Regions from separate parts of the Streptomyces sp. NPDC059788 genome, predicted to be linked through region 2. Evidence: riboswitches for the same ligand, from Rfam matches in the RefSeq annotation. Region 2 holds a riboswitch; the other holds the start of a gene.
What was found. Region 2 has a riboswitch for cyclic di-AMP ahead of ACFV57_RS22275 (M23 family metallopeptidase). Riboswitches for the same ligand answer to the same signal wherever they lie in the genome.

Region 1: it holds a riboswitch for cyclic di-AMP, as region 2 does, so the genes downstream of both, ACFV57_RS41835 (transglycosylase family protein) here and ACFV57_RS22275 (M23 family metallopeptidase) in region 2, are expected to answer to the same signal.

What each region holds. Positions count from the first base shown of each region.
Region 1 covers NZ_JBHWHY010000092.1:5,412-12,266, reverse strand. Annotated here, with positions in the region: gene ACFV57_RS41855 (LysR family transcriptional regulator) at 1-76, shown strand, start outside; gene ACFV57_RS41850 (DUF6479 family protein) at 184-582, shown strand; gene ACFV57_RS41845 (cytochrome P450) at 592-1,953, shown strand; gene ACFV57_RS41840 (transglycosylase family protein) at 2,156-3,154, shown strand; cyclic di-AMP (ydaO/yuaA leader) riboswitch at 3,416-3,586, shown strand; gene ACFV57_RS41835 (transglycosylase family protein) at 3,588-4,295, shown strand; gene eno (phosphopyruvate hydratase) at 4,717-5,997, shown strand; gene ACFV57_RS41825 (septum formation initiator family protein) at 6,135-6,584, shown strand; gene ACFV57_RS41820 (DUF501 domain-containing protein) at 6,695-6,855, shown strand, end outside.
Region 2 covers NZ_JBHWHY010000025.1:8,219-15,073, forward strand. Annotated here, with positions in the region: gene ACFV57_RS22260 (GNAT family N-acetyltransferase) at 1-2,264, opposite strand, end outside; gene ACFV57_RS22265 (HPr family phosphocarrier protein) at 2,576-2,857, shown strand; gene ACFV57_RS22270 (GntR family transcriptional regulator) at 3,149-3,841, opposite strand; gene ACFV57_RS22275 (M23 family metallopeptidase) at 4,065-4,862, opposite strand; cyclic di-AMP (ydaO/yuaA leader) riboswitch at 4,876-5,030, opposite strand; gene ACFV57_RS22280 (M16 family metallopeptidase) at 5,279-6,646, opposite strand; gene ACFV57_RS22285 (M16 family metallopeptidase) at 6,667-6,855, opposite strand, start outside.

The DNA of each region.
Region 1 (6,855 bases), on a different contig from region 2:
GGCCGCGGCCTTCCTGGACGCGCTGGGCGTGGACCCCGCGGAGCCGGACCCGGGGCCCGCCGTCCGGGGGATATGACCCCGTGCCAAGCCGCTGACCTGCGCTTACGGCGTCCGTACCGGCCGTGCGGGCGGGTACCGTACCCGTCCGCGCATCGTCCCCGACGCCCCGGGTACCCGGGGCGAATGACAGCAACGACCGCTTCGGCCACACCGGCCCAGGACCTCACGTCTGTCCAGCAGGCGGTGGACCTCACCCGGGACATGATCGTCGGCACCGGACCGCTGGTCGCCGGGCTCGTCATCGTCGCGGCGCTGATCCTCGCCGTGGTCTACGGACGGCGCCGCAGGGCCCGCGAGCCCGCGCCGCCCGAACCGGAGACCCAGCCGACGCCGCCCAAGAACCCGACCGGGTACGAGAGCGAGCTGCGCGACCCCAACGAGGTGCCGCGCGACGGCGACCACCGGCTCACGCCCCACGAACTGCCCGACTACGGCAACGCCCCCACCCGCCACGGCGCCGACCAGGACCGGGAACGCAAGCGCTGGCAGGACGGGCACAGCGGCTCCTTCGGCGGGGGTTAACGTCGAGGGGTGCGTCCGCAGACCCCTCTCCCCACCGACCGCCCCGCCGACTCCGCCGCCGGCGAGCGGCCCGCGGCCCCCTCCGGGCCCGCGGCCGGCTGCCCCGTGTCCGCCCCGGCAGTCACCCCCGCCTGCCCCGAGCTGTTCACGTGGGAGTTCGCCTCCGACCCGTACCCGGCCTACGCCTGGCTGCGCGAGCACGCGCCCGTGCACCGTACGCGGCTGCCCAGCGGCGTCGAGGCCTGGCTGGTGACCCGGTACGCGGACGCGCGCCAGGCGCTCGCCGACACCCGGCTGTCGAAGAACCCGCTGCACCACAGCGAGGCCGCGCACGGCAAGGGCAAGGTCGGCATCCCCGGCGAGCGCGGCGCCAACCTGATGACGCACCTGCTCAACATCGACCCGCCGGACCACACCCGGCTGCGCCGCCTGGTCTCCAAGGCGTTCACCCCGCGCCGCATCGCCCGGTTCGCGCCGCGCGTACAGGAACTGACGGACTCCTTCATCGACTCCTTCGCGGAGCGCGGCGAGGCCGACCTCATCCACGAGTTCGCCTTCCCGCTGCCCATCTACGCCATCTGCGACCTGCTCGGCGTGCCGCGCGAGGACCAGGACGACTTCCGGGACTGGGCCGGGATGATGATCCGGCACGGCGGCGGGCCGCGCGGCGGTGTCGCCCGGTCGGTGAAGAAGATGCGCGGCTACCTCGCCGAGCTGATCCACCGCAAGCGCGAGACCCTCGGCGACGAGGGGGCCGACGACCTGATCTCCGGCCTGATCCGCGCCTCCGACCACGGCGAGCACCTGACCGAGAACGAGGCCGCCGCCATGGCCTTCATCCTCCTCTTCGCCGGTTTCGAGACCACCGTCAACCTCGTCGGCAACGGCGTGTACCAGCTGCTGCGCCACCCCGACCAGCGGGAACTGCTCCAGAAGGCCGCCGCAGAGGGCGACGAGGAGCTGCTCGCCACCGGCGTGGAGGAGCTGCTGCGCTACGACGGCCCGGTCGAGCTGGCCACCTGGCGCTTCGCCACCCGGGATCTGACCCTCGGCGGGCAGCGGATCGCCGAGGGCGACCCGGTCCTGGTCGTGCTGGCCGCCGCCGACCGCGACCCGCAGCGCTTCTCCGGCCCCGACGTACTGGACCTGTCCCGCCGCGACAACCAGCACCTCGGATACGGCCACGGCATCCACTACTGCCTGGGCGCGCCGCTGGCCCGTCTCGAAGGACAGACCGCGATAGCGACCCTGCTGACCCGCCTCCCGGACCTCCGGCTCGGCGCGGAACCGGACGAGCTGCGCTGGCGCGGCGGGCTGATCATGCGCGGGCTGCGGGCCCTGCCGGTGGAGTTCACGCCCGTACGCGGGTGACCTCAAGGCCGTCCGTACCTCACGTCACATCAGGCCGTGACCTGAGCGTGATCTCCGCTACACCGGCTTGTGACGGGCGGGCGGCACCGCTACCTTCATCCGTTTGAAAGGCCGGGGCGGGCGGCGTGGTGGCGAACAGGCCACGCGACCGACGGTTTCGGCCTCTCGACGACAACTCAACCGCCGCTCGAAAGGCAACGCCATGCGATCCGGGAACGGCCGTCACCGACGCCCCCGACAGGCTCCGGCCATCTTCGTCACGGCGGGAGTCGCCGGCGGCGCCCTCGCCATGCCCCTGCTCGCCGCGAGCAGCGCCGACGCCGCCGACACCGCCACCTGGGACCGTGTCGCGCAGTGCGAGAGCAGCGGCGTGTGGAGCGCCAACGCCGGCAACGGGTTCTACGGCGGGCTGCAGCTGACCCAGGAGATGTGGGACCGCCACGGCGGCCCGTCGTACGCCTCGCGCCCCGACCTGGCCAGCCGCTCGCAGCAGATAGCCGTCGCCGAATCGATCCTGGCCGCGCGCGGCCCCGACGCGTGGCCGAGCTGCGCGGTGAACGCGGGACTCAAGCAGGGCGGCAGCGGGCCGGACGTCGACCCGGGCGGCACGCCGACGCCGACCCCGGCGCCCGGCCGCTCCACGCCGTCCCCGTCCCCCTCGTCCCCGTCCTCCCCTTCTTCTCCGTCGCCCTCCTCCGGGCCGTCGGACCCGTCCGGGACGCCGGAGCCCGGCGGCACGGCCACCCCGAAGCCGAAGCCGTCGCCCACCGACCCGGCGGGCAAGCCGGACCCGTCCCGTACGCCGGACCCGTCCGGTACGGGCGGCACGCAGGAACCGTCGCGGCCCGCCGACCCGGCCACGCCGGGCGACGGCGCCTCCACGACCCCCACCGCGCCCCCGTCCCAGGGCAAGCACCGCGGTGAGCCCGGCGACGCGGGGCGGCCCGGCACGGGCGCCGGTGAGGCGGGCGACGCGGGCCGGTCCGGCGGGGGGCACCCCTCGCGGGGCGGGGACGCGCACCGTACGGACCCGGGCGCGCCGGGCGACTACACCGTGCGGCCCGGTGACAACCTGTCAGCGATCGCCGAGGACCGCGGGGTCTCCGGGGGCTGGCCGGCGCTCTACGAGGCCAACAAAGGCGTCATCGGGGGCGATCCGGACCTTATCCACCCTGGTCAGCGGCTCGACCTCGACCACTGATCGAGGTATTTCGTGGGGATTTGCCCGCTTTGGTGAAAGTGAGACATGGATCTCGTTCGTGGGCGTCCCGTCCGTCCCGTCCGTTGTTTCCAAACCTGCGACGACCTGCGGAAATGTGATGATCCTGTGATGTCTGGGGGCCAACTGGCCTCAGATGTAGGGGTTTGAACCAGCGGGGTGTTCGTGTTTACCGTCTTCATCGCTCGCCAAAGCGGGCCCTTCGACCACACGCCGAATCCTGCCGGTGGCCGAAGGACACACGACGCGAGAGCGCCGAAGGCAGGAGCGGGGGACCCAAGGTAAGCGCCGGCCCCGCCCGCGAAAGCGGGTCCAACCGGCTTGGGGTGAAGCCATGTGTGAAGCACACACGGCCGGGCAACTCACATGGCCCGAACCCGACAGCTCACCTCGCAGGCGTCGGTGAGGAACAACCATGCTGAACTCCAAGGGCAAGCACCGTCGTCCCTCCAAGGCCGTCCGCGTCGCCACGCTGGCGGGCGTCGCCGGTGCCGCTGTGGCCGTCCCGCTGATGGGCGCCACCTCTGCCTCCGCCGCGGGCAACAACTGGGACGCCGTCGCCCAGTGCGAGTCCGGTGGCAACTGGTCGATCAACACCGGTAACGGCTACTACGGTGGCCTGCAGTTCACGAACTCCAGCTGGGCCGCCGCCGGCGGTACCCAGTACGCCCCGCGCGCCGACATGGCCAGCAAGAGCCAGCAGATCGCCGCGGCCGAGCGCCTGCTCGCCATCCAGGGCCCGGGTGCCTGGACCTGCGCCGGCGGCCACCTCGGCCAGGGCAACGCGAACGCCAAGGCCGACGGCGGCTCCTCGCAGGGCGGCAGCTCGCACAAGTCGCACAAGTCCTACAAGTCGGAGCGCTCCTACTCCGCCCCGCAGGGCACCTCGCGCTCCGAGGCCCGCAAGCAGGGCGAGGACCTGGCCCGCAAGACCCCGGCCCCCCAGAAGAAGTCGACCCCGAAGTCGAACCCGGAGGGCAACTACACCGTCAAGTCCGGTGACACCCTCGCCAAGATCGCCGCTTCCCACGGCAAGAACTGGAAGTCGGTCTACGCGAACAACAAGTCCGTCATCGGCGGCAACCCCAACCTGATCTTCCCGGGTCAGAAGCTGGCCGTCTGAGCCCGCTGAAACCCTGACGGACCCCGGGTGACCGCGGCGATCCGTACGTACGGCGGTACGTACGGGCAGCCCGGCTCCCCGGGGCCCGCTCGTCCCGGGAATCCGCTCTTCCCGTGAGACCGCCCCGCCACGGCGCCTGTCCCCCGCACGCGCCGCGGCGGGGCTTCTCCCTTTCCCCCGTGTTCCCCCCGTGTTTCCCCCGCGGACCGCCCGGCCACCGGGCCCCGGCTCCGCCCGCCGCCCCCACTCGCCCACTCGCCCACTCGCCCACTTCCCCGTACAGCGAACAAGCGCCCGCACCTCATGTGAACAGGGCCTTTGCGGGTGTATTCGTCCCATGGGCCGGGCTGGCGGCAAGCGGAACCCCCGGAGGCCGTTAGGCTCGTGCTGCAGAACTCCAGACACCCATGAAGGAGACAACGTGCCGTCCATCGACGTCGTCGTAGCTCGCGAGATTCTCGACTCGCGAGGCAATCCCACGGTCGAGGTCGAGGTCGGCCTCGACGACGGCAGCACCGGCCGTGCCGCCGTCCCGTCCGGCGCCTCGACCGGCGCCTTCGAGGCCGTCGAGCTGCGCGACGGTGACCCGGCCCGCTACCAGGGCAAGGGCGTGGAGAAGGCCGTCCTCGCGGTCATCGAGCAGATCGGCCCGGAGCTCGTCGGCTACGACGCCACCGAGCAGCGCCTGATCGACCAGGCCATGTTCGACCTGGACGCCACCGACAACAAGGGCTCGCTCGGCGCCAACGCCATCCTCGGCGTCTCCCTGGCCGTCGCGCACGCCGCCTCCGAGGCCAGCGACCTGCCGCTGTTCCGCTACCTCGGCGGCCCGAACGCCCACGTGCTGCCGGTCCCGATGATGAACATCCTGAACGGCGGCTCGCACGCCGACTCCAACGTGGACATCCAGGAATTCATGATCGCCCCGATCGGCGCGGAGTCCTTCTCCGAGGCGCTGCGCTGGGGCGCCGAGGTCTACCACACCCTCAAGAAGGTCCTCAAGAGCAAGGGCCTGGCCACCGGCCTGGGCGACGAGGGCGGCTTCGCCCCCAACCTCGGCTCCAACCGCGAGGCCCTGGACCTGATCCTCGAAGCGATCAAGGAAGCCGGTTACACCCCCGGCCAGGACATCGCGCTCGCGCTGGACGTCGCCGCCTCCGAGTTCTACAAGGACGGCGGCTACGAGTTCGAGGGCCAGCAGCGCACCGCCGAGCAGATGACCTCGTACTACGAGGAGCTCGTCGACGCCTACCCGCTGGTCTCCATCGAGGACCCGCTGTTCGAGGACGACTGGGCCGGCTGGAACGTCATCACCGAGCGCCTGGGCGGCAAGGTGCAGCTCGTCGGCGACGACCTGTTCGTCACCAACCCCGAGCGCCTGGCCCGCGGCATCGAGGAGAACTCGGCCAACGCCCTGCTCGTCAAGGTCAACCAGATCGGCTCGCTGACCGAGACCCTGGACGCCGTCGAGCTGGCCCAGCGCAACGGCTTCAAGTGCATGATGTCGCACCGCTCCGGCGAGACCGAGGACGTCACCATCGCCGACCTGGCCGTCGCCACCAACTGCGGCCAGATCAAGACCGGCGCCCCGGCCCGCTCCGAGCGCGTCGCCAAGTACAACCAGCTCCTGCGCATCGAGGAGATCCTCGACGACGCGGCCGTGTACGCGGGCCGCAGCGCCTTCCCGCGCTTCAAGGGCTAGCAGCACCCCGCGGGGCCGCGAACGGCCCCGGCAGTCGTGAATACGTACGTCCCCGGCGGCGGTCCCGTACCGTTGCCGGGGACGTACGTGCTGCGGGGCCGCGCCGGCCCGGGCCCGGTGACTGAAGGGGAGGCGACGTGTCCGCGGAACGGTTCTCCACCGCGACCCGGCTCAAGGCACTCGGCGAACAGGCCGCCGCCCGCGTCCAGCGGGCCCGCCCGGCCCGGCGGGGCCGCCTGACCGGCCGCGCCGCGCTGCTCGCGCTGGTGCTGTGCTCCCTGGTCGTCGCCCTCGCGTACCCCACCCGCCAGTACATCTCCCAGCGCGCCGAGATCGCCGACCAGCGCCGCCAGGCCGACGATGCCGGGCTGCGGGCCGAAGAGCTGCGCGACGAGAAGGCCCGCTGGCAGGACCCGGAGTACGTACGGCAGCAGGCCCGGCAGCACCTGCACTACGTCAGGCCCGGCGAGACCGGCTACATCGTCCAGGACGGCTCCGGCGCCGGGAAGCAGCGCAAGGGACAGGCCGCCGCCGAACGCCCCTGGTACGACAACATCTGGAACGGCCTGGACTCCGCCGACAAGTAGCCTGTCCGGGGCGCGCGCCCGGCCCGGTCCCCCCCCATACGGCGCCCGCGCCACCTCCTCCTCCACCACCGCCACGACCGAAAGCACCCACGTCCGTGTCTGAACACCTCATGCCCCCGCCGCAGACCGAGCGCACCGAGCCCACCGATGCGGACATCGCGGCCTTCAAGGAACAGCTCGGCCGCCCGCCGCGCGGCCTGCGCGCCATCGCGCACCGCTGCCCCTGCGGCCAGCCGGACGTCGTCGAGACGGCCCCGCGCCTGGAGGACGG
Region 2 (6,855 bases):
GCGGGGCGGACGGGGATGCCGTAGCGGGCCAGGAGGGCGTGGGCGTCCTCGGGTGGCAGCGGGACGGAGCGGGTGATGTCGGCGTGCCGGGCCAGCTCGTCGAGCAGCCGGTCGATGTCGGCTCCGGCGGCGGCCTCCTCGATGTCCTCGTACTCGGGCACCCGGCCGGGGTCGGCGGCGTCCCGGCGCCATTTCGCGTACCGGACCGCCTGGGCGAGCGAGCGGACGGCGCGCTCGGCGGCCGGGTAGGCCGGTATCAGAGGGACGGGCGGTGACCCGGGGCTCCCGGTGCCGCCGGGTGTGCCGGAGGGCGTCAGCGGGGCCGCTGTGGCGTCGGCGGGGGCGGCCGGGCTCGCAGGAGCGGGGGTGGCGGCGGGCGGCGGCGGGGCCGCCAGCGCGTCGGCGAGGGCGTCCATGGCCAGGTGCACGACGGTGACCGGTTTGGCGGGCGCGGCGGCCGAGGCCGCTTCGCGCAGCGCCGCGGCGAGGTCGGCGCCCTCGCCCGGGGAGGCCACGCCCTCCTCCCCCACCCAGGGGATGGCCGTGACGACGACGGCGTCGCAGAGTCCGTTGGCCAGGGCGGCGGCCAGGGCCGTACAGAAGTCCTCCGGTGTGGCCGCGGCGGCGAGGACGTGCGGACGCAGCGGGCGCAGCCCCTCGGTCAGGCAGGCGTCGTACGTCAGCAGGGCGAGGGCCTCGGAATTGCCGAGGATGGCGACGCGCGGACCGTCCGGCAGCGGCTGGGAGGCGAGCAGCAGCCCGGCGTCGATCAGCTCGGTGACCGTGTCGACCCGGATCACGCCGGCCTGGCGCATCAGGGCGGAGACCGTGCTGTCGGGGATGCGGACCGTGGGGACGGTGTGGCCGAGCGGCGCGGTGCCGGTGTGGCGGGCGCCCTTGGCGACGACGACGGGCTTGCCGGCGGCCGTACGGCGGGCCAGCCGCATGAACTTGCGCGGGTCGCCGATGGACTCCAGGTACAGGATCGCGACGTCGGTGGCGGGGTCGTCGTACCAGTACTGGAGCAGGTCGTTGCCGGAGAGGTCGGCGCGGTTGCCGGCCGACAGGAAGGTGGAGATACCGGCGATCGAGCCGTCGCCGGGGCCGCGCCGGTGCAGGCCGCTGAGCAGGGCGATGCCGATCGCGCCGGACTGGGTGAACAGGCCGATGCGGCCGGCGCCGGGCAGCTGCGGGGCCAGCGAGGCGTTCAGCCGGACGTCGGGCGCGGTGTTGATCAGGCCGAACGCGTTCGGCCCGATGAGGCGCATTCCGTACGAGCGGGCCTGGCGCAGCACGGCGCGCTGCCGCTCGCGGCCCTCGGGGCCGGACTCGGCGTATCCGGAGGAGAGGATCACCAGGCCGCGCACGCCGTGCTCGCCGCAGTCCCGGACCACGTCGGGGACCTGGGCGGCCGGGACGGCGATGACGGCGAGGTCCACCGGCTCGGGGATCTCCGGCACCGAGCGGTGGCCGGGCACGCCCTCGGGGTCGAGGTGGGCGCCGCCCCCGGGGAAGGCGTGGTTGACCGCGTACACCCGGCCTCCGTAGCCGGAGTCGAGGAGGTTGCGCAGCACGGAGCGGCCGACGCCGCCGGGGGTGCGGCCGGTGCCGATGACGGCGACCGAACCGGGCGCCAGCAGGCGCTGCACGGAACGGGCCTCGGCGCGCTGCTCGCGGCCGCGCATGACGGCCATGGACTGCTCGGTGGGCTCCAGGTCGAACTCCAGGCGCACCACGCCGTCTTCGAAGGTGCGCTGCTGGGTGTATCCGGCGTCGGTGAAGACTTTGATCATCTTGGTGTTGGCGGGCAGCACCTCGGCGGCGAACCGGCGGATGCCGCGCTCGCGGGCGACCGCGGCGATGTGCTCCAGGAGCGCGGAGGCCACACCGCGGCCCTGATGGGCGTCCTGGACGAGGAAGGCGACCTCGGCCTGGTCGGCGCCGGGCTCCTTGGCGGGGCGGCCGCGGTCGTCGATGCGGTCGTAGCGGACCGTGGCGATGAACTCGCCGCCCACGGTGGCCGCCAGGCCGACCCGGTCGACGTAGTCGTGGTGGGTGAAGCGGTGCACGTCGCGGTCGGACAGGCGTGGGTAGGGCGCGAAGAAGCGGTAGTACTTCGACTCGTCCGAGACCTGTTCGTAGAAGGAGACCAGGCGCTGGGCGTCGTCGGGGGCGATGGGGCGGATGCGCGCGGTGCCGCCGTCGCGCAGCACGACATCGGCTTCCCAGTGGGCCGGGTAGACGCTGTCCGACGGGCTCTGCATGGGGGACAGCGTACGACCCGCCACCGACAACCGGCTCGGTGTGCGTGGCCGTACGGGCCGGGGCAGGCTGGGACGTGATCGCCGGGTCCCGGATGGCGGACGGTCCGGCCGCGCGGCCGTGACCTGCGGGTAGCGTGCCGACGGCCGGCTCGGGGCGCCGTCGCGCGGGGCCGTCGCGCGGGGCCGTCGCGCGGGGCCGTCGCGCGGGGCCGTCGCCGAGGCCGTCGCCGAGGCCGTCGCGGCCTGCCGGAGCACTCCCGGCACCATGAGACACTGGTCTAGACAACCGTTACGACTTGAAGGGCAACACCATGGCTGAGCGCCGCGTCAATGTCGGTTGGGCCGAGGGTCTGCACGCCCGCCCCGCCTCGATCTTCGTCCGTGCGGCCACCGCCGCCGGGGTGCCCGTGACGATCGCCAAGGCCGACGGCAACCCGGTCAACGCGGCCTCCATGCTGGCCGTGCTGGGCCTGGGCGCCCAGGGCGGCGAGGAGATCGTGCTGGCCTCCGACGCCGAGGGCGCCGACGCCGCGCTCGACCGCCTCGCGAAGCTGGTCGCCGAGGGCCTTGAGGAGCTCCCGGAGACCGTCTGAACCGCCGCGCGGGTCAGTGTGCTCGCGGCTCCGCCGCGGTGACCGGGATTCCGGCGCCGGGCGGGGCCGCATTTTTGTGCCCGCCGGCAGAATGGGCGGACCTGCCGGAAAGCAGGAACTTCGCCGGCGCGGCCGGACAATTCAGCGCGGCCGGACAATTCACAGCGCTCCGCCGCCGCATTCCCGCGCCGCTCCCCGCATTCTCGGCACGCGCGACGCTTCCCGCCGCTCCCCCGCCGCTTTCCATCGCATTTCACTGAATCCGCCCACCGCTTGTATACGGCGCCCCCGTTAATTCTGGTCGTGCGCCGTGTTTACGGTCTGTTTCGAATCCCTCACCGCCGGGCCGGGGACCACCGGGCGCAGCCGGTACGCCGGGCGCGAGCGCTCGATGTGCGCCGCCATCAGGGCGCGGGCCCGCTCGGCGTCCCCGCGGCTCACCGCGTCCAGCACCGCCCCGTGCTCCTCCCACGACCGCTCGTCGCGGGCCGGCAGTTCGACCGCGTACATCCAGTCGATCTTGCGCCGCAGCTGGGTGAGCAGGGCCGCCAGGCTGGCGCTGCCGGACGCCTGGGCGAGCGTCTCGTGGAACCACCCGTCGAGTTGGCGCAGTTCGGACCGCTGGCCGTGCCGGGCCCGCTCCCGGCCCAGCCGTACGACGCCGCGCAGCACCTTCAGGTGCCCCGCGGTGCGCCGGGTGGCGGCGCGCGCGGCGCCCAGCGGCTCCAGCAGCCCCCGGATGTCCAAAAGGTCGGCCGCCTCGCGCTCGGTGGGCTCGGCCACGCAGGCACCCGCGTGGTGCCGGATGGTGACGAAGCCCTCGGACTGCAGCGTGCGCAGCGCCTCGCGCACGGGGACCCGGGAGACCCCGTAACGGCGGGCCAGCAGCTCCTCGATCAGCCGGCTGCCCGGCGCGAGCGCGCCGGATACGATGTCGTCGCGGATCGCCGTGCACACCACGTGCGCGGAAATGTGGCCTCGCATCGTCCGTGCCTCCGCCGTAATCCCCTGGAAACATCCGGAAATGCCACCGGGCGGCGGCATTCGACGTGACTCTATTCGACGGGCACGGAATTTCCGACGGCCGTGGCGTATTCGTGGATATTTTTGGCCAGGCGTGCGCGGGGCGGCGACGCGGAGCGGCCCCCGGATGCGCAGACGCCCCGGCCGTAAGGGCCGGGGCGTCGTACGGGGGACGGGGTGTGCGTCAGACGTTCACGCCGTGCGAGCGCAGGTACGCGACCGGGTCGATGTCCGAGCCGTACTCGGCGGAGGTACGGGCCTCGAAGTGCAGGTGCGGGCCGGTGGTGTTGCCGGTGCTGCCCGACAGGGCGATCTGCTGGCCCGGGGTGACGGTCTGGCCGACCGAGACGCTGATGGACGACAGGTGGCCGTACTGGGTGTAGGTGCCGTCGTTCATCTTGATCACGACGTTGTTCCCGTACGCGCCGCCCCAGCCGGTCTCGACGACGGTGCCGGAGCCCACGGCGTGGACGGTGGTCCCGGAGGCGGCGTGGAAGTCGACGCCGGTGTGGCTGCCGGAGGACCACAGGCCGCTGGAGGCCTTGTAGCTGGTGGAGACGTAGGAGCCGTCGACGGGCGCGACGTAGGTCAGCAGGCGCTTGCGCTCGGCCTCGCGCGCGGCGCGCTCCTTGGCCTCCCGCTCCTTCTTCGCCTCCGCCTCGGCCTGGCGCCTGGACTCCTCGGCCTGCTGACGCGCCTCGGCCTCGGCCTTGGCCTGCGCGGCGGCGGCCTCGGCGGCCTCCTGCTGCGCGTCGGCCTGCGCCTCGATCTGCTCGGCGAGCTCGTCGCCGAGGACGACGGCGTGGTGGAGGCCGGTGTCGTGGTTGCCCGCGTCGTCCGCGTTGCCGGCCGCCAGGGCCGGGGAGGCGACGGAGGCGATGACGCCGGACGCGGCGAGCGTGGCTATGCCGGCGAGGTTACGGGTCGTCCGCGCGCTGCGGCTCGGACCACGGTGCTTCCCGGTGGCACGGGTGAACGCCATGGGCTGGCTGTGTCCTTTCCTTCCCTCTCGCCTACCGGGTTAGCTGACGGGTTCGGAGCAGGAAGGTCTCCTACGGGCACCTCCGGGAAGGCGCCCGATTCACCCCAAGGGACATGGGTCCCCGGCTCCCCTGGCTCGCGCCGTACGGGGACTCGGCGATGACTGCCCGTGCCGCGGTTGCGGCGGTGATCCTGCGGACAGCCGGATCGACGCTAAACGGGGCCACTTTCGAACGGCAAACAGAACCGGGGTTTTATGACGTACGCCACAGGGGCACCGCGCAACCACCCCCAACAATTGGGACATAAAGAAGATCCAGTGGCGCGCACGCACCACTGGATCCCTTTTGTGACGGCTCGTCACCTCAGCGGGTCACGGTCCGCCGACCCCCGGCGGCCCGCGCCGCCGACGCTCCGTCAGCCCTTGACGACCGTCACCTCGCCGATGCCGAGCGCCTTGACGGGCTCCTCGATCTCGGCGGCGTCGCCCACCAGGACCGTCACCAGCCGGTCGACCGGGAAGGCGTTGACGGCGGCGGCGGTCGCCTCGACCGTGCCGGTCTGCGCCAGCCGCTCGTACAGCCGGGCCTGGTAGTCGTCCGGGAGCTGCTGCTCGACCTGGTCGGCGAGGGTGCCCGCGACGGCCGCGGCGGTCTCGTACTTCAGGGGCGCGACCCCGACCAGGTTCTGCACGGCCACGTCGCGCTCGGCGTCCGTCAGGCCCTCCGCCACGAGGGTGCGCAGCACCTTCCACAGGTCGTCCAGCGCCGGGCCGGTCGAGGCGGTGTCCACCGAGCCGCTGATGGCGAGCATCGCGGCGCCGTCGCCGTCGGCCGAGGAGCGCAGCACCTGACCGAAGGACCGCACCCCGTAGGTGTAGCCCTTCTCCTCGCGCAGCACCCGGTCCAGGCGGGAGGTGAGGGTGCCGCCCAGGCAGTACGTGCCGAGCACCTGGGCGGGCCAGACGCGGTCGTGCCGGTCGGCGCCGATGCGGCCGATCAGCAGCTGGGTCTGTACGGCGCCGGGGCGGTCGACGATCACGACGCGGCCGGTGTCGTCGGCGGTGATCGGGGAGGCCTTCACCGGCTCGGCGGGCGAACCCGTCCAGGCGCCGAGGGTCTCCGCGAGGGCCGCGTCCAGGTCGACGCCGGTGAAGTCGCCGACGACGACGGCGGTGGCCGTGGCGGGGCGCACATGGGCCTCGTAGAAGGCACGGACGGCCGCCGCGTCGATACCGGCGACGGTCTCCTCGCTGCCCTGGCGCGGCCGCGACATCCGGGAGTCGGCCGGGAACAGCTCCTTGGACAGGGCCATCGCGGCGCGCCGGGCCGGGTTGGCCAGCTCGTGCGGGATCTCGTCGAGGCGGTTGCGCACCAGGCGCTCGACCTCGCCGTCCGGGAAGGCCGGGGCGCGCAGGGCGTCGGCGAGCAGGCCGAGCGCCTTGGCCAGCCGGGAGGCCGGGACCTCCAGGGAGACGCGGACGCCGGGGTGGTCGGCGTGCGCGTCCAGGGTGGCGCCGCAGCGCTCCAGCTCGGCGGCGAACTGCTCGGCGTCGTGCTTGTCGGTGCCCTCGGACAGGGCGCGCGCCATGATCGTGGCGACGCCGTCCAGACCGGCCGGCTCGGCCTCCAGCGGCGCGACGATGTCGATCTCGACGGCGACGACCTGCTGGCCGGGACGGTGGCTGCGCAGGACCGTGAGGCCGTTCGGGAGCTGCCCGCGCTCGGGGGCCGGGAAGGCCCACGGCTTGGGCTCGCCGCCGGACGGCTGCGGGTGGAAGGTCATCGGGTTGCTGACGGCGTCGCTCACTGGGCCGCCTCCTCGTCGTTGTCCTCGGCGGCGGTCGGCTCGGTCGGCTCGTACACGAGGACCGCGCGGTTGTCGGGGCGCAGCCGGGCCTTGGCGACCTCCTGCACCTCCTGCGGGGTGATGTCCAGGACGCGCTGCACGGCCGTCAGGGCGAGCTGCGGGTCACCGAACAGGACCGCGAAGCG